2 regions of the Comamonas sp. A23 genome follow, and region 2 is predicted to be linked to the other one. Evidence: predicted binding sites of a transcription regulator. Region 2 holds the regulator's gene; the other holds the start of a gene.
What was found. The regulator FNR, encoded in region 2, switches genes on or off when oxygen is low (the NO sensors DNR and NnrR bind a similar motif). The targets are predictions, from matches to a motif close to TTGATNNNNATCAA.
Positions count from the first base shown of each region.

Region 1: a site for FNR is predicted at 3,359-3,372, ahead of napE (periplasmic nitrate reductase, NapE protein). Genes of this name have one in related genera too.

Region 1 is NZ_RSDT01000001.1:540,438-550,181, reverse strand. It holds gene EIC84_RS02615 (sulfotransferase) at 1-212, shown strand, start outside; gene EIC84_RS02610 (nuclear transport factor 2 family protein) at 474-929, shown strand; gene EIC84_RS02605 (SRPBCC domain-containing protein) at 943-1,422, shown strand; gene EIC84_RS02600 (SDR family oxidoreductase) at 1,465-2,259, shown strand; gene EIC84_RS02595 (nuclear transport factor 2 family protein) at 2,278-2,742, shown strand; gene napE (periplasmic nitrate reductase, NapE protein) at 3,493-3,654, shown strand; gene EIC84_RS02585 (chaperone NapD) at 3,647-3,949, shown strand; gene napA (periplasmic nitrate reductase subunit alpha) at 3,942-6,431, shown strand; gene EIC84_RS02575 (nitrate reductase cytochrome c-type subunit) at 6,449-6,955, shown strand; gene EIC84_RS02570 (cytochrome c3 family protein) at 6,980-7,627, shown strand; gene ccmA (heme ABC exporter ATP-binding protein CcmA) at 7,632-8,321, shown strand; gene ccmB (heme exporter protein CcmB) at 8,375-8,971, shown strand; gene ccmC (heme ABC transporter permease CcmC) at 8,973-9,734, shown strand; gene ccmD (heme exporter protein CcmD) at 9,734-9,744, shown strand, end outside.
Region 2 is NZ_RSDT01000001.1:361,483-371,226, forward strand. It holds gene ccoN (cytochrome-c oxidase, cbb3-type subunit I) at 1-1,071, shown strand, start outside; gene ccoO (cytochrome-c oxidase, cbb3-type subunit II) at 1,091-1,723, shown strand; gene EIC84_RS01730 (CcoQ/FixQ family Cbb3-type cytochrome c oxidase assembly chaperone) at 1,741-1,878, shown strand; gene ccoP (cytochrome-c oxidase, cbb3-type subunit III) at 1,906-2,817, shown strand; gene ccoG (cytochrome c oxidase accessory protein CcoG) at 2,900-4,342, shown strand; gene EIC84_RS01745 (FixH family protein) at 4,469-4,774, shown strand; gene EIC84_RS01750 (hypothetical protein) at 5,032-5,295, shown strand; gene fnr (fumarate/nitrate reduction transcriptional regulator Fnr) at 5,359-6,081, opposite strand; gene hemN (oxygen-independent coproporphyrinogen III oxidase) at 6,350-7,732, shown strand; gene EIC84_RS01765 (sulfite exporter TauE/SafE family protein) at 7,736-8,449, shown strand; gene EIC84_RS01770 (HD-GYP domain-containing protein) at 8,542-9,744, shown strand, end outside.

The DNA.
Region 1 (9,744 bases), 180 kb from region 2:
AGCCCATGGAAGTACTGGAGGCTGTCTATCAGTTCGCCAATATGCCATTCACAGATAAAGCCCGTGCCGACGCGCAGCAATGGCTTTCCAGCAATGGCCGTGAAAAGCGTGCGAGCCATGACTACAGCCTGGAGACCTTTGGTCTGAGCGAGCAGCAGATGCGAAGCGACTACGCGCTATATCGAGCCAGGCATCTGCAAAGCCAAAGCTAAGAGGTGGCTCTAGGGAAAAATCCTGTTCAGTCCGCGGCGCCCCGAGCGACATTCGGCTGACAGCTGGCGCCAGTTCCTCATTGGCAGTGCTGATGGCTTCCATGACGCCCAAGGGGATGAAGAACTGTTGCGCCGGCGGCAGCAATACCTGTCCGAATCCGAGGATCTCATCATGGACTTCAGAAGCCCGGACTGCATCCTCATGCAGCTTTTATCAAGTCGGCGCCCAAGACCGGCTCATCACAAAAGGAGACAAAACATATGTTGGACTTAGAAGCCATTGAGCTGATCAAACAGCTCAAGGCGCGCTACTTTCGCGCCATCGATACCTGCAACCTGGAGTTGCTGAGGGGCATGCTGACATCAGACATCAAGCTGGCTTTCAAAAGCCCTGCTTATGAATTCCATCTGGAGGGCATAGACAAGGCGCTGGACTTCTACAAAACCTCCTTCACCAAAACCCGCCTGGCCATGCATAACGGCCACACGCCGGAGATCGAGGTCAAGGGAGACGAAGCTACCGCGCTCTGGTATCTGAACTACGTCTTCATCAACCTCGAAGAGAAAACGCATATGCACGGCGGTGCCATCTATGAAGACCGCTATTTCAAGCGCGATGGCCGCTGGTGGATTGCGGAGACTGGATACAAGACTCTGCTCGAGACCGTTGAGCCGCTGAGCGAGCAGTTGCAGATCACCTCCAAGCCCATCAACTGAAGCGACATCCAAGATGACCAAAGCTGCCAATCTCGTCACCTCCATCAAAGTGGAAATCAATGCACCTGCCAGCGTGGTCTGGGAAGTGCTTGCGGACCTGGAAAACTATCACCTCTGGAATCGCTTCTGCCCCGACATCCGCTGTGGGCTCAAGCTCAATGACTTGGTCGAGATGAAAACCCGCCACCCGCTGACGGGCGAAGTCTGGCCCGTCAACGAGTATCTGGTCGCGTTTGAACCCGAGCAGTTGCTGTCCTGGGAGCAGCGCCCAGTGCCTGAGAACAAGGATGCCGCACGCCGCGATCAATACATAGAGGCAATTGACGCCAACCGCTGCACCTACTTCACCACCGACCAGTTCCTGGGACTGAACGCTGACACGATCATGCGCGAGCATGGTGCCTGGGTAAAGGTCGCCTTTGATCAGGTGGCGGTCGATGTCAAAAACCGCTCAGAGGAACTGCATTTCGCCCGCACCAAGGCTGCATTCTGAAAGACAGCCAATTTCCAAGCCTATAGATCCAAGGAAACCATCATGCTTTTGAAGAACAAAGTCATCATCATCTCTGGCATCGGCCCCGGCATGGGCATCAAGCTAGCCCTGCGCGCGGCGGAATATCAGGCCAAAGCCGTGGTGCTGGCTGCCCGCACGCAGTCCATGCTCGATGAGGCAGAGCAAGCCATTCGTGATGCAGGCTACTCCTGCGAAGTCTTCAAAGTCGCCACCGATATCTCCCAGCCCGAGCAATGCCAGCGGCTTGCAGAGCTAACCATCGCCAAGTTCGGCCGCATCGATGCGCTGATCAACTCGGCCTATGCACACGGGACCTGGGGATCTTCGAGCAACTCGTCCATGGATGACTGGCGCAAGGTCATGGAAGTCAATCTCTACGGCTCCATGAACATGACCCAGGCCGTGGTGCCGCAGATGAAAAAGCAAAAAGACGGCAGCATTGTGATGATCAATACCATGGCAACGCGCCGCCCCAATCAGCTCGAAGCCGGTTACGCAGTATCCAAAGGCGCGCTCAAGACCGCTGTGCAATATCTGGCAGAAGACCTGGGGCCCTTCGGCATCCGCGTCAACAGCACCTACAACGGCTGGATGTGGGGCGCACCGGTCAAAGGCTATTTCCAGGCGGAAGCCAAGCGCCAGGGCGTTTCCATGGAATCGCTGGTCGATGTGATTGCCCAGCAGATTCCCTTGCGCAACGAGATCCCCGACGATGCCGATTGCGCCTCTGCCGCGCTGTATCTGGCCAGCGACTATGCGCGCGTGGTGACCGGCGCCCAACTGGACGTCAGTGGCGGCCATTACCTGCCTCACTAAACTCCAGCGGGGAACAGCATGCAAACTCTTCTGGATATTGAAGAAATCAAACAGCTCAAGGCGCGCTACTTTCGCGGCATCGACACCTGCAATCTGGAGCTTCTGAAAACAGTTCTGGCCGATGATGTCCATATCCGCTTCGACAGCCCGACTTACCAGTATGAGATCAATGGCATTGATGAAGCCATGAACTTCTACCGCAATGCCTTCACTCATCGACGCTTTGGCATGCACAACGGGCATACACCGGAAATCAAGGTCGACGGTGACACGGCCACCGGCATCTGGTACCTCAATGATCTGTTCATCAATCTGGATGAGCAGACCATACTCACCGGCAGTGCGCTATACGAGGACTGCTATACCCGGGTCGCCGGTCAGTGGCGGGTGCAGCGCACGGGCTACAAGCGGCTGCTGGAGATGATTGAGCCTCTGAGCAGTGGTTGCCGCATCACATCGCAACCTATTACGAGCAGCTTATAGGTGACACTGGGATTGCGATTGGACTTTCCCTTAGCAGGTAGACATGCCTGGGGACAGTCCAATGTGAGTTGATGGACGAGCAAGAGCGGAGCTCTGCCCCTAGATCCTTTTGGTCCTATAAAGCGCTTTTGTGGAGCGCTTTTTGGTTCGATGCGCATCGTGCTCGGCACGGTGATGCTTTGAGCTTGCACAAATCCAGGTTGAGCTCGCATGAGCCTCGTTATCGCTTCCTGTCTGGCCGAGAGGAGCGCGTCTTGAATGCCGCGAGGTCCTGCGCTCTCTTGAGCCACCAAATCCACGATCTGCTGCAATCTCTTGTGCAGGACTGGCTTTCTCCCGCTGATTGCCATCCTTGATTACGGCTGCACAATACCCCGATTACCTCTCCATGGAGGTCAAGTGATCCAGTGACGGCCTTCAAGCGAGCAGCAGGCGGCGGCTATCAGTTTCAGGCCAGATTTCACGCCTCAACTTCAATGGGTCAGTGCGAGATTGAGGCGCGAATTCAGTTTGCAGAGGGCTGATCCAAGCCACGCTTGATTCCGCCGACTATTTAGTCAACGCCCGAGGCATTTACTTTAATGTCAATTGACTTAATGAAATCTTAATGAAGGAATTGATGTAAAGCAACGAATCGAGAAGAACCTTGTTGCAAGTCAATTTTGTAGGTAATCTCGTGGCAAAGTTCGTTATCGGATCTCTATCGCCAAACCATGGATGCTCAGGCATCCAAGCCAAGGGGGATTGCTAATGACAGAACCTCAGCCTGAATCGACTCGTACCGAGGAGTTGCGCAGCTTCGCATTTCTCGCAGTTGTTATGGCACCTATATTGGCCGTTGTACTGATTGCGTCTTACGGCTTTGCGATCTGGTTTTATCAGATGATCATCGGTGGCCCTCCACATGCATGAAGAATCTGAGCCCATTGAAACTCATACCGACTTGCATATCACCAGCCTGGTTGTGCATGTGCTTCCTCAAGCATTGGCACAAGTAGCTGCTGGCATCGTCACGATCAAAGGCGCCCAAATACATGGAAGTCATCCGGCCGGCAAGTTGGTGGTGACCTTGGAAGCGCCCCATGCAAGGGAAATACTTGATTGCGTGTCTCAGATTGAGCTGCTCGATGGCGTAATCAACGCATCCCTGGTTTATCAGCATGTTGAGAACTGGCAGTCGCTAAACCAAGAGGTAACACATGACTAGCACTAGGCGTGATTTTGTCCGTCAATCTGCAGCCGCAGCCGCAGGGGCCGTTGCAGGCATACCCATAGAAGTTCTGTCCCAGGATGCAGGTGCAATGGCTGCCGACCTGAAGTGGTCCAAGGCGCCATGCCGCTTTTGCGGTACAGGTTGCGGCGTCATGGTGGCCGTCAAGGACAACCGCGTAGTGGCCACCCAGGGTGACCCTGAGGCCGAGGTCAACCGGGGACTGAACTGCGTCAAGGGTTACTTCCTGTCCAAGATCATGTATGGCGGTGATCGTCTGACAAAGCCGTTGCTGCGCATGAAGAATGGTCGCTACGCCAAGGATGGCGAGTTCCAGCAGGTTTCCTGGGATACGGCCTTCGACGTCATGGCAGAGCAGTTCAAAAAGACGCTCAAGGCCAAGGGGGCCGACGCAGTGGGCATGTTCGGCTCCGGCCAGTGGACGGTATGGGAGGGCTATGCAGCCTCCAAGCTGTTCAAGGCGGGCTTTCGCACCAACAACATTGATCCCAATGCACGCCACTGCATGGCCTCGGCAGTTGCCGGCTTCATGCGCACCTTTGGCATGGACGAGCCCATGGGTTGCTATGACGACATCGAGGCCGCGACTGCCTTTGTGCTCTGGGGCTCGAACATGGCTGAAATGCATCCGGTGCTGTGGACTCGCGTGACCGACAGGCGCCTGTCCACACCTGGCGTGAAGGTGGCCGTGCTGTCCACCTTCGAGCACCGCTCGTATGAGTTGGCGGACATGTCTCTGACCTTCAAGCCTCAGACCGATCTGGCCATACTCAACTACATCGCCAACCACATCATCACCACGGGCAGGGTCAACAAGGACTTCGTCTCCAAGCACTGCAATTTCAAGCTCGGCAACACCGATATCGGCTACGGGCTGCGTCCCGAGCACCCTCTGCAGAAGGCGGCCAAGAACGCCAAGGATCCCAACGGTGCCAAGTCCATAAACTATGAGGAATACGCTAAGTTCGTATCCACCTATACGCTCGAGTACACAACCAAGCTCACGGGTGTACCGGCCAACCGCCTCAAGGCCCTTGCCGAACTCTATGCAGACCCCAATAGCAAGGTGGTGTCGTTCTGGACCATGGGTTTCAACCAGCACACACGCGGTGTATGGGCCAACAACATGGTCTACAACATTCACTTGCTGCTGGGCAAGATCGCCACACCCGGCAACAGCCCGTTCTCACTGACGGGACAGCCGTCGGCCTGCGGAACGGCGCGTGAGGTGGGCACCTTCTCCCACCGCCTGCCAGCGGACATGGTGGTGACGAACCCAGAGCATCGCAAGACTGCGGAAACCATCTGGAAACTGCCCGAAGGCACGATTCCCCCCAAGCCCGGCTACCACGCCGTGGAACAAAACCGTGCACTCAAGGACGGCAGGCTCAATGCCTACTGGGTGATGGTCAACAACAATATTCAGGCTGGCGCCAACCTGGCCCAGGAAGGCTATCCAGGCTACCGCAATCCCGACAATTTCGTGGTGGTCTCCGATGTCTATCCCACAGTCACGGCCGTGGCCGCCGATCTGATCTTGCCGTCGGCCATGTGGGTCGAGAAGGAAGGCGCCTATGGCAATGCAGAGCGCCGCACCCACTTTTGGCACCAGCTGGTCAAGGCTCCTGGCGAGGCGCGTTCCGACCTATGGCAATTGATGGAGTTTTCCAAGCGTTTCAAGGTCGAGGAAGTCTGGCCCGAAGAATTGCTGGCCAAGAAGCCCCAGCTGCGCGGCAAGACCCTGTTCGAGGTGCTGTACCGCAACGGCAACGTGGACAAGTTCCCATTGGCCGATATGGATCCCGCCTATGAGAACGAGGAAGCCAAGGCCTTTGGCTTCTATCCGCAAAAAGGTCTGTTCGAGGAGTACGCCTCGTTCGGCCGTGGCCATGGCCACGATCTGGCACCGTTTGACCAGTACCACAAGGTGCGCGGCATGCGCTGGCCCGTGGTCAACGGCAAGGAAACGCTCTGGCGTTACCGCGAAGGCTCGGACCCCTATGTGAAGGCAGGCACGGGCTACCAGTTCTACGGCAATATCGACGGTAAGGCCAACATCTTTGCCTTGCCCTATGAACCACCAGCTGAGGCTCCGGATAAGGATTATCCGTTCTGGCTTTCCACGGGCCGAGTGCTTGAGCACTGGCACTCAGGATCCATGACCCGGCGCGTACCCGAGCTGCATCGTGCCGTGCCTAACGCACTGTGCTACATGCATCCTGATGACGCCAAGGCGCTGGGCGTGCGCCGCGGAAGCGAAGTGGAGCTGTCTTCGCGGCGTGGCTCCATGCGCACGCGCGTCGAGACCCGCGGCCGCAACAAGCCACCGCGCGGATTGGTCTATGTCCCCTGGTTCGACGCCAGCCAGCTGATCAACAAGGTGACGCTGGATGCTACTGACCCGATTTCGTTGCAGACGGACTTCAAGAAGTGCGCTGTGAAGGTCACCAAGGTTTGACGAAAGAGAGGTTGACCATGAACTTCGTCCGCAAATTCGTCCGTCTTGTGGGCATGCTGCTCATGCTCAATATAGGTATGGCCTGGACGCCAGCCGCTATCGCGGATACCTTTTATGACTCGGCGCGCGGCCCTACACCCATCATGCAGGCGACCAAGCCACCAGTGCTTGGCAATGCCGTCAACGATGACGTGCGCCGCACGCGCAACTACACCTGGCAACCTCCCACGATTCCCCATCGCGTGGACGGCTACCAGGTAGACAAGAACTTCAACAAATGCATGGACTGCCACTCGCGAACCAAGGCCGAGATCTCGCAGGCCGTGCCGGTATCGGTCACGCACTACATGGATCGCGACGGGCGCATGTTGGGGCAGGTATCCACGCGGCGCTACTTCTGCCAGCAATGCCATGTGGCCCAGGATGCCGTCCGCCCTCTGGTCAGCAACACCTTCGAAGACGTGGATACCGTGATTCTGAAGGCCCTGCAGTCCCAGTCGGGCAAGGCATCCAAGAAAAACTGACGCTGCGGCGCACGAGGCTCATCTATGTTGACACTTCTCAAGCGCTACTGGGCGGTGATCCGCCGCCCCAGCGTACATTTCAGCCTGGGCTTTCTGACCATCGGCGGCTTCATCGGCGGCATTCTCTTCTGGGGCGCGTTCAATACCGCCATGGAGCTGACCAATACGGAGAAATTCTGCACGGGTTGTCATGAGATGCGGGACAACGTGTTTGCCGAGCTCAAGAGCACGATCCACTACACCAACCGCTCGGGCGTACGCGCCGTGTGCTCCAACTGTCACGTGCCGCACGACTGGACCGACAAGATCGCTCGCAAGATGCAGGCCTCCAAGGAAGTGTGGGGCAAGATCTTCGGCACGATCGACACGCCTGAAAAGTTCGAAGCCAAGCGGCTGGAGTTGGCGCAGCACGAGTGGGCTCGCTTCAAGGCCAACGATTCGCTGGAGTGCCGCAACTGCCATAACTACGACTCCATGGATATGACACGGCAGAGTTTGCGTGCACAGAACATGCACAGCACCTATTTGGCCAGCAAGGAAAAAACCTGTATCGACTGCCACAAGGGCATTGCCCATAAGCTGCCTCACATCCCTCCCGGACAGGGCCCCAGCGACACGCCAGGTCAGAAAGTGCCGGGGCCAGCTGAGGCTTCGGTTGCGTCGGTGCAGTAGCGGGATGAATGGCTTGGACACGGCTGCTTCCAGATTGCTTTGTATATCCGGCCTGGGTTGTATACGCGGCGGCCGGGTGGTGCTGCGCGATCAGGGCTTGGAACTCGGTGGCGGTCAGCTGCTGATGCTCAGAGGTCATAACGGCGCGGGCAAGAGCAGCCTGCTGCGTTGTCTGGCCGGCCTTCTGCCGTGGCGCACTGGAAGCCTCCAGTGGTGCGGCGGTACGCTGTCCCCCCAGGATCCGGCCTACCAGCGGCAACTGGCCTATATGGGACATCAGGCAGGAATGAGCGATGCCTTGACAGGGATGGAGAATCTGCGCTTTGCGCTGGACCTGATGGCAGTGAGCTGGAATGAAGCATGCGTGCAAGCCGTTTTGCAGGCCTTGTCTTTGACGGAAGTCGTCGCACGGCCTTTTGGCCGCCTGTCCCAGGGGCAGCGTCGGCGTTTGGGGCTGGCCCGTGTTTTGCTGGGCGAGCGTCCGCTGTGGTTGCTGGACGAACCCGACAACTGCCTGGATGTCCAAGGCGAACAATATCTGGGCGAGGCACTGGAGCAGCATCTGGCCTCCGGAGGAATGGCCGTGGTGGCTTCGCACCGCAACCTGGTGCTGCCCACGCCCCGGGTGTCGGTGCTGGATTTATCCCGCTCCGTGATCAGGACGGCAATGAATGAGCAGGTGGCTGCTTGCTGATAGCTGTGTGTGCACGAGAGTTGAGGTTGGCCGCTAGAAGGCCTTCAGATGCCTTGGGCGGGCTGTTCTTCTTCGTGCTGGTAGGCAGTCTTTTCCCCTTGGCTTTGGGGCCTGACGCTGCCTTGCTGAGGCAGATTGCGCCGGGCATTGTGTGGGTCGCAGCCTTGCTGGCCGTGCTGCTGGGGCAGCACCGGCTGTTCGAGAGCGACATGGCCGACGGGTCGCTGGAGCAGTGGTTGCTGGCGCCGGCGCCCCTTTCGCTGCTGGTGGGCCTCAAGGTGGCCGCACACTGGTTGTTGGGCGTGTTGCCGTTGTTGCTGGTGGCTCCCTTGCTGGGCTGGCAGTATGGCCTGGATCAAGCGGTGGTCGGCGTTCTGCTGGCATCGCTGGCCCTGGGAACGCCCAGCCTGTGCCTGCTGGCCGCTCTGGGCGCGGCACTGACACTGGGTGTGCGGGGGCAGTTGCTGCTGGCTCTGGTGGTGCTGCCGCTGAGCGTGCCCATCCTGATCTTTGGCAGCCATGCCGTGGCCCAGGCGCAGCAAGGGCTGAGTGCAGCGCCTGCACTCAATCTGCTGGGTGCCTGCCTGTGCCTGGCGTTACTGGCCGGTCCCTGGGCTATAGCAGCTGCCTTGCGCCTCGCGCTGGAGTGATATGAATTCCCTTACTTCCAATGCATCACCGACGCCTGCAGCAGGGTCCAGCGGCCGCAAATGGCGCCAACTGACCTCACCTCCGATTTTTTACCACTGGGCGGGTCGAGTCTGGCCCTGGATGGCCGTGCTGGCTGCCGTGCTGGCCGCCGCGGGTCTATGGGTCGGATTTGGTCTGGCACCTACGGATCATCAGCAAGGCGAGGTCTACCGCATCATCTTTTTGCATGTGCCGGCAGCCTGGATGTCCATGTTCATCTATCTGGTGGCTGCGGTTCATGCCGCCCTGGGGTTGATTTACGGCACCCGCCTTTCGCCCCTGCTGGCAAGGGCCCTGGCACCTACGGGTGCGTTGTTCACGGCCATCGCCTTGTGGACCGGGGCTGCCTGGGGCAAGCCGACCTGGGGAGCCTGGTGGGTGTGGGATGCCCGACTGACTTCGGAGCTGATCCTGCTGTTCCTGTATCTGGGCTATATGGCCATGGTCTCGGCCATAGAGGATTCGCGTCGGGCCGACGGTGCCGGCGCCATCGTGCTGCTGGCTGGCGTGGTCAATGTTCCCATCATCTATTTCTCGGTGCAGTGGTGGAGCACCTTGCATCAGGGCGCAAGCATTCGCATGGATGCGGCTCCCAGCATGACGCACACCATGCTGGCCGGCATGCTTCTGATGACGCTGGCCTGCTGGGCCTATACGCTGGCCGTCGCCCTGGTGCGGGCACGTTGCCTGATTCTGGAGCGAGCCCGCGAGGAGAGTATGTAATGCAGGATCA
Region 2 (9,744 bases):
AAGGAATACGCCGAGCTGGAATGGCCTCTGGACTTGCTGATTGCCGTGACCTGGGTGTCCTATGCCATCGTGTTCTTCGGCACTATCGGTATCCGCAAGGTCAAGCACATCTATGTGGCCAACTGGTTCTTCGGTGCTTTCATTCTGGCCGTGGCCCTGCTGCACATCGTCAACAATATTTCCATCCCCGCCGGCTGGATGAAGAGCTACTCGGCATACGCCGGCGTGCAGGACGCGATGGTTCAGTGGTGGTACGGGCACAATGCCGTGGGCTTCTTCCTGACCGCCGGCTTCCTGGGCATGATGTATTACTTCATCCCCAAGCAGGCGGGCCGTCCCGTGTATTCGTATCGCCTGTCGATCGTGCACTTCTGGGCGCTGATCTTCACGTACATGTGGGCGGGTCCTCACCACCTGCACTACACCGCTTTGCCTGACTGGACCCAGTCCGTGGGCATGGTGTTCTCGCTGATCCTGCTGGCTCCCAGCTGGGGCGGCATGATTAACGGCATCATGACGCTGTCGGGTGCCTGGCACAAGCTGCGCGACGATCCCATCCTGCGTTTCCTGATCGTGTCCCTGTCGTTCTACGGCATGTCCACCTTCGAAGGCCCGATGATGGCCATCAAGACCGTGAACGCGCTGAGCCACTACACCGATTGGACCGTGGGCCACGTGCACTCCGGCGCTCTGGGCTGGGTGGGTCTGATCACCATGGGCTCTCTGTACTACCTGATCCCCCGTCTGTTCGGCCGCGAGAAGATGCACTCCGTGCCCGCGATCGAGCTGCACTTCTGGATGGCGACCATCGGCATCGTGCTGTACATCGCCGCAATGTGGATTGCCGGTGTGATGCAGGGCCTGATGTGGCGCGCTGTCAACCCCGACGGCACGCTGACCTACACCTTCGTGGAAAGCGTGAAGGCGACCTATCCCTTCTATGTGATTCGCGTGACTGGCGGTCTGCTGTATCTGGGCGGCATGCTGGTGATGGCATGGAACACCTGGAAGACCGCAATGGCCGGTCGTTCCGTCAAGGTGGCAGTGCCTGCCGTGGTGGCTCACGCCTGAGCATTGAGGAGCAAAAGCAATGTCTGATCAAAATAACGCAGCTCCCAAGAGCTTTTCGCACGAGAAGATCGAGACCAGCAACTTTCTGCTGATCGCGCTGACGCTGTTCGTGCTGACCATTGGCGGCCTGGTGGAAATCGTGCCGCTGTTCTTCCAGAAGTCCACGACCGAAGCCGTGGCGGGTCTCAAGCCCTACACACCGTTGCAGCTGATGGGGCGCGACGTCTATCTGCGCGAGGGTTGCTACAACTGCCACTCGCAGATGATCCGTCCCTTCCGCGCCGAGACCATGCGCTACGGCCACTACTCGGTGGCTGGCGAGTTCGTCTACGACCACCCCTTCCAGTGGGGCTCCAAACGTACCGGCCCCGACCTGCATCGCGTGGGCGGCAAGTACAGCGACGAATGGCATCGCATCCACCTGAACAACCCGCGTGACGTGGTGCCCGAGTCCAACATGCCTGCTTACCCCTGGCTGGAAGCCAACAAGGTGGATGACACGGCCGTGGCAACGCGCATGAGCGCGCTGCGCAAGGTGGGCGTGCCGTACACCGATGCGGAAATCGCCGGTGCTCAGGCCGAGGTCAAGGACAAGACAGAGATGGAGGCAGTGATTGCCTATCTGCAGGTCCTTGGTCGCGCCGTCAAGTAAGAGAGAAAGGGCTGGAAATGGATATCACCACCATGCGTATCGTGGCCACGCTGGCATCGCTGGCGTGTTTCGTGGGCATCTGGTGGTGGGCGTATGCCCGCCGCAACCAGGCCCGTTTTGACGAGGCAGCTCAGGTTCCATTCCTGGAAGACTGAGTCTGATCACCACAACGAGAACATCCCATGAGCGATTTCATTAACAATTTCTGGTCGGTGTATGTCGCGGCGATTACGCTGATCGGCATCTTTGGCTGCTTGCTGCTGCTGATTCTGGTGGCCCGCAAGAAGGTCGTTCCCTCGGGCGACAACACCACAGGCCATGTCTGGGACGAAGACCTGCGTGAACTCAACAACCCCATGCCCAAGTGGTGGATGGGTCTGTTCGTGATCACCGTGGTTTTCAGCCTGGGCTATCTTGTGGTCTATCCCGGTCTGGGCGGCTTCGGCGGCAAGCTGGACTGGAGCCAGACCGGCGCCTACGACAAGGAAATGGCCAAGGCCAAGGCGGACCTGGAGCCTCTGTATGCCAAGTTCACCAGCATGCCTACCGAAGAAATGGCCAAGGACCCTCAGGCCATGGCCATTGGCGAGCGTCTGTTCATGAACAACTGTGCGCAATGCCACGGCTCTGACGCTCGCGGCAGCAAGTCCTTCCCGAATCTGGCGGACGGCGACTGGTTGCATGGCGGATCTCCCGAGAAGATCAGGGAGACCATCACCAACGGCCGTATCGGCATGATGCCGCCCATGGCGGCAGCCGTGGGCTCGGCGGAGGATGTGCGCAATGTGGCGCACTATGTGCTGAGCCTGTCGGGCAGCCCTCACGATGCCGTCAAGGCTTCGCAGGGCAAGTCCAAATTCGTGGCCTGTGCGGCTTGTCACGGCATGGACGGCAAGGGCAACCCCGCGCTGGGAGCTCCTAACCTGACCGATGACATCTGGCTGCATGGCTGGGGTGAGGCGGCAATCGTCAACATCGTCAACAACGGCAAGCACAATGAGATGCCTGCCCAGAAAGAGAAGTTGACGGAGGCGCAAATTGCCGTGCTGGCTTCCTATGTCTGGAGTCTTTCGAATACGCAAAACCAGAAGTAATGCGTTTTTAAAAGGCGGTGCCCTGGCACCGCCTTTTTCGCGTTTCAATTTTCAGTAATTACAAAAATATTAAGGAACTGCGATGCCGTGCGATCAGGGGAAGCCCCGAAAAGTCATACCGATCACGCCTGAGCCTCATGAGGGCGGGCCTGAGTTGGTGCCTATGTTCGCTTCCGAGCAAAAAGTGTACTCACGCTCTATTAGCGGCGTGTTCTCACGGTGGCGCTGGGCCATGGTGTTTCTGACCCAGATCGTCTTCTACGGCCTGCCCTGGCTACAGTGGGGCGAGCGCCAGATGGTGCTGTTCGATCTGGGGGCCCGGCGCTTCTATCTGTTCGGACTGGTGCTGTACCCGCAGGACTTCATCTATCTGACGGGGCTGCTGATCATCAGCGCACTGGGGCTGTTCCTGTTTACCGCCGTAGCCGGGCGTCTGTGGTGTGGCTTCTCCTGTCCGCAGACGGTCTACACCGAGATCTTCATGTGGATCGAAAGCAAGGTCGAAGGCGATCGCAGTGCCCGCATGCGTATCGACAAGAGCGGCTGGACTTTGGAGAAGATCTGGAAAAAGTCGCTCAAGCAGTTTCTCTGGATCGCTCTGTCTCTTTGGACAGGTTTCACCTTTGTCGGCTACTTCGTGCCCATCCGTGAGTTGGGTGTGGAGTTGATGGCCTTCCAGGGCAGCTGGCAGATTTTCTGGGTGGCGTTCTACGGCTTCGCCACCTACGGCAACGCCGGCTATATGCGCGAGCAGGTCTGCAAGTACATGTGTCCCTATGCACGCTTTCAGAGTGCCATGTTCGACAAGGACACCATGATCGTCAGCTACGACGCCGAACGTGGTGAAGCTCGCGGCCCGCGCAAGAAAGATGTCGACTACAAGGCACAGGGCCTGGGGGACTGCATAGATTGCAAGCTTTGCGTTCAGGTCTGCCCCGTGGGCATCGATATCCGCAAAGGGTTGCAGTACGAATGCATCGGCTGCGGTCTGTGCATCGATGCCTGCAACTCCGTGATGGACAAGATGGAGTATCCGCGTGGCCTGATCCGATTGACCACTCAGAATGCCGTCGCCAAGGCCTGGAAGCAGGTGCAGGTGATTCGCCGCATTTTCCGCCCGCGTGTGCTGATTTACTCGGCCGTGCTGGTGGCCCTCAGCGCCGCCATGATCGCCAGTCTGGTGCTGCGCGAGCCGCTCAAGGTCGATGTGATTCGCGACCGTGCTGCGCTTTCGCGCATCGTGGCGGGCGGCAAGCTGGAGAACGTCTACCGTCTGCAGATCATGAACGCCACCGAGTCCGAGCAGCGCTACCGTATCAGCGCCGTGGGCCTGGAGAATCTGGAAGTCGCATCCGAGCAGGAAGTGAGCGTTGGCCCTGCAGAGACGCGCGGCATTGCGGTGCGGCTGCAGATTCCGTATGGCTCAGCAACTCCAGGCTCGCACCCCGTACACTTCAATGTGGATGCAGTGACTGCCGGAGCAGGGCGTATTTCCGAGAAGACGGTGTTCCTGGTGCCGCGTTAATGCCAGGTCTTGACGGTCTTCGTGAGCCATCACGGAGGCCGGACAAGGGCACCGCCAATCGGCAACAATTTATGCCACCCTGCCGTGTGTGTCTGGGTGGTCAGAATTTTGGAAAGAGGTTTCATCATGTCGGCAGCACAAGCCAAGGTCTCGCAAACGGCCAAGATCATCCACCCCGAGGACGGCAAGCCCTGGTGGAAGTTTGCCCATGTCTGGCTCATCATCGCCGGCCCGGTGATCGTGGTGATTGCCGGCTTTGTCACCGCATACATCGCACTGAGCAGGCCTGATCCCGTGATTGACCCTGACTACTACCGCCATGGCATGGAAATCAACCAGCGCCTGAGCGAAAGTGAAAAAAGCCTGGCCCCAGCAGTCACCGGCCGCAATCATGCGGCCACGCCAGCCAAGGACCATCCGCTGGATCGCTGAGCGCTCCGGCGCTTGCTCCGCCAAGGTCGCTTTTGCGGCCTTTTTTGTTGCCGATATCAAAATCAGAGCGTGTTGCGCATGTTCTGTCTAACGTTGATGTAGAAGCAAATAGTTTTTTGATATCCAGATGGCGCAGGATGCTACTGAAAAGAGAGTGGTTCAGGGTTTCCCGCCACGGTGCATGCCCGCAGTCCTGCATGAACGGTCACCACTGTTGTGCAAAATATGACCAAGCCCACAGCCCAAGGAGAATCAGGATGGATGCTCGACGCTGGATGTGGATTGTCTGGCCGGCCTTTCTGGCGGCGGCAATCATGGAGATGGTGGTTTTCGCCTTTGTGGACCCGCTGGATGTGCACTGGCTGGGCTCCCCCCTGGACTGGTCGCGCCAAGCCATCTATACGGTCGCTTTTTTTGCCTTCTGGGTCGTGACCCTGATCGGAGGTGCGATGACGGTGATGCTGGGTCGCTCCGTCAGCGATCTCAATGGCGGCATCGTTTCCGAGCCTCTGCCCGATTAATTCGCACAGACAAAAAAGCCCGCTGTCCGCGGGCTTTGTCTTGAGAGTGTCTGTCGACTCGGTTCAGTTCTGGCATTGCTGGCTGTTGACGATGCGTTTGAGCGCCTCGGTATCCAGGATGCGCAGGTGGCGCTGCTTGACTTCCACAATGCCTTCCTCTGCAAATTTGGAGAAAGTGCGGCTCACGGTCTCGAGCTTGAGGCCCAGGTAACTGCCGATTTCTTCGCGCGTCATGCGCAGCACCAGTTCCGACTTGGAAAAGCCGCGTGCCGACAGGCGCTGAACCAGGTTCAACACAAAGGCCGCCAGGCGCTCTTCGGCACGCATGCTGCCCAGCAGCAGCATCACGCCATGCTCGCGCACGATTTCGCGGCTCATGACCTTGTGCACATGGTTCTGCAGGGCCGTGACCTCGCGCGAGAGCTGCTCCAGTTTGTCAAACGGCATGACGCAGACCTCGGCGTCTTCCAGGGCCACGGCATCACAAGTGTGGTGGTCGTTGACGATGCCGTCCAGACCAATGATTTCGCCAGCCATCTGAAAGCCTGTGACCTGGTCGCGTCCGTCTTCGGTGGCCACGCTGGTCTTGAAGAAGCCGGTTCGAATGGCATACAGCGAGGTGAACTCTTCGCCATTGCGAAACAGCAGACCGCCGCGCTTGACCTTGCGGCGCGTGGCCACAATCTCGTCAATGCGCTCCATTTGTTCATCGTCCAGGCCCATGGGCATGCACAGTTCACGCAGATTGCAGTTGGAGCAGGATGCTTTGATGGTCTGAAGATTCATGGGCTTTTTGCAACGGCGCAGACAGACACGGAGTGGAGAGTCGCGCTGGTCATTGACCTCGTGGTTGAAGATGAGATGGATCAAATTGTCGCAGCACTTGCCTTGAGGTCTCTTGATTTTCATCAAGGACAGGGTGATTGCCTTGGGGCACATTGCCTGTATTCGTTCAAAAACATGCGCTTTTGCCTATTTTGGGCATGATTTTCAGGATCTGATTTCCATTGAAATCTGCTCTATACAGAGTGTGGGCGCACCCTAACTCCCAGTTATGACCGCAGTCACGCCTGAGTTGCTGAGCCGCTTTGATATCCCCGGCCCACGCTACACATCGTTCCCAACAGCCGACCGTTTTGTTGAGGCTTTTGGTGCAGACGACTACATACTGGCACTCAAGCAGCGCAAGACGCATTCTGGCTCGCGCGCTTTGCCCCTGTCCGTTTATGTGCATGTGCCGTTCTGTGAGTCGCTTTGCTATTACTGCGCCTGCAACAAGATCGTGACCAAGCATCATGAGAAGGCTGCCGAGTATCTGGACTACTTGAGCCGTGAGCTGGCCATGCATACCGAGCATTGCGGCAAAGGCCAGCTCGTAAGCCAGCTGCATCTGGGCGGAGGCACACCGACCTTCTTCAGCGATGCCGAGTTGCAGCAGCTGATGGTCTTGATGCGTGAACATTTCAAGCTGGATCCCGCGGGCGAGTACTCCATCGAGGTCGATCCGCGCACCGTCAGCAACGAGCGGCTGAGAGCTCTCAAGGACATGGGGTTCAATCGCCTGAGCTTTGGCGTGCAGGACTTTGATCCCGCGGTGCAGAAAGCGGTGCACCGCGAGCAGCCCGCCGAGCAAGTCTTTTCGTTGGTGGCCGAGGCGCGCCGCCTGGGCTTTGTTTCCATCAATGTGGACCTGATCTACGGGCTGCCCAGGCAGACGCCCGAGTCTTTTGCGCGCACGCTGGCACAGGTCAATGAGCTGCGCCCCGATCGCATTGCACTGTATGCCTATGCGCATCTGCCCGAGCGCTTCAAGCCGCAAAGGCGCATCGAATCGGCAGACCTGCCCATGGGGCAGGACAAGCTGAACATGCTCTCCGGCGCAATTGATGCATTCATGGATGGCGGCTATGTCTATGTAGGCATGGACCACTTTGCGCTGCCTGACGACTCTTTGGCCATTGCCAAGCGCCAGGGGCGCCTGCATCGCAATTTTCAGGGCTACAGCACCCAGCCTGATTGCGATCTGATTGCACTGGGCGTATCGGCTATCGGCAAGGTGGGCGCGACCTACAGCCAGAACGTCAAGACTCTTGAAGAGTATTACGATGCCGTCGATGGCGGCATGTTGCCCGTGCAGCGCGGACTGGCACTTTCACGTGACGATCTGGTGCGCAGAGCCGTCATCATGTCCATCATGTGCCAGGGCTCCGTCCTGTATGAGCCCATGGAGCAGGCCTGGCTTATCAATTTCCGCGAATACTTCGCTGCGGAGCTGGATGCGCTGGCAGAGATGCAGCGCAACGGCTTGGTCGAGCTGTCCGCCGAGGGCTTCAAGGTCACTGGCCTGGGCTGGTTTTTTGTGCGCGGAGTAGCCATGCTGTTTGACCGATATTTGCAGGCCGACCGGAACCGCGCCCGCTTTTCGCGCATCATCTAGCGCATGTTGTTTTCGCTGGTCTGGACTGCTTTGATCATGGGGCTCGTGGGTGGGCCCCATTGTCTTGTGATGTGCGCTGCCCCCTGCAGTGTGGTCACAGCAGCGAAGCCTGTCGGCGGCGGGCAGCCAGTTGTCGTGCTCGGCCTGCAAAAACGCCAATGGCTGCGTACCAGTCTGTTTCATCTGGGGCGCATCGCTGCCTATGCCCTGCTGGGCGGGATCGCGGCCGTGGCCATGGAAAGTCTGGCCTGGCTGACCAGTCAGACAACGGCATTGCAGAGACTTTGGACGCTGATGCATGTGGCGGTCATGGCCTGGGGACTGGCCATGGTGGTGCAGGCGCGGCAGCCAGCCTGGCTGGAGCGGGCGGGGCGTTCCGTCTGGGCCAGGGTTCAGCCCTGGGTCACCGCGCCAGGCGGCAGTCTGGCAGCAGGCTTTGCCTGGGCACTGATGCCTTGTGGTTTGCTGTATTCGGCTGTGTTGGTGGCGGCCTTGAGTGGCGGCGCCTGGCAAGGGGCTTTGTCCATGGCAGCCTTTGCCGTTGGTGGTGCACTGTGGCTGCTGGCGGGTCCCTGGCTGTGGCAACTGGGACAGTCGCATGTCAATGCATTGCGGGCCAGATGGGGCACCAGAGTTGCAGGTCTGATGCTGATTGGCGTTGCGAGTTGGGCTTTGTGGATGGACCTGGTCTACAAACCCAGCCTTTGGTGCCGATAAGTCACACAAGAGGGGATTGTTGATGCTGTTTGCATCCCAACAGACCCTAGTCATGCTTGAGCAGTCATGGAACTGCGGAATAATGTCTTATCTTGTGTGTAGCGCTCAAAGTGAATCGTTTCGTTGCTATTGATATCGGACAACTGCGTATCGGCATGTATGTCCATCTGGAGACCGGCTGGTTGCGCCATCCGTTTCCCGTCAGCAGTTTCAAGATTGTCAATGACGAGCAGTTGCAGACACTTAGGACCCTGAAGCTCAAGGCAGTTCAGGTCGATCTATCGAGAAGCGATCTGGAGGAAGCGGCAGCACCTCCGGCCGCAGACCCTCAACCCGCTCCTGTCCCCCCTGAGAACGATGCGCATGCATGGCGTAACAGTATTTTGGGCGTGCAGTCCAGGTTTCTGGGCGCGGTTTCCGTATTTGATGACGTGCAGGCCTTGTTGCCTGTCAACCCCGAGAAGGCGCGGACAACGACGGATATGCTGGTTGCACAGCAAGTCGTCAAACTGGCGCAGGCTCGTGATCTGAGTTTGCATCTGCTCGCGGATACGGGGGGCGCCACCTTTGGCGTACATGGTGTCAACGTCTCCGTGCTGAGCCTGTTGCTGGGTAAGACGCTGGGCCTGTGCGATGACGTATTGAAGGATCTGGGCACGGCGGCCCTGTTGCATGACATCGGCAAGCCGGGGCTTGAAATTTCCGCATCGGCCAATGCACTGAATCAGGGCACGGGCCGCACGCCTCTGCGAGAGACCGTGTATGCGCGTCATGTCGGAGAGTCGGTGGCATTGGCTCTATCCATGGGCTATCCTCCTTCCGTCACGACGGCCATCGCCCAGCATCATGAATGGGCCGATGGGTCAGGCTTTCCACTTGGCTTGCTGGCCGAAGATATGGACATTGCCGGACAGATCCTGGCGCTGGTCAATAATTTTGAGCGCTTGTGCAATCTGCCATTGCAAGGCAACGAAATGACGCCTCATGAAGCCATGGCTGCACTGTATGGACAGTATCGCCAGCGATATGCGCCCGATGTGCTCAAGGCATTCGTGCAGACCTTGGGGGTCTATCCGCCGGGCTCTTTGGTGGAACTAAGCGATGGGCGGATGGGCGTGGTGGTGTCTGTCAACACCAGCCAGTCGCTCAAGCCGCAGGTGCTGACCTATGACATGCAGGCGCCGCAGAAGCTGCGGTTCGTAGATTTGCTTGAATATGTGGGTTTGGGTATTCGCCGGGGCTTGACGCGAAATCAGCTTTCTCGAAATGCGTTAGAAGCTTTACAGCCGCAAAGG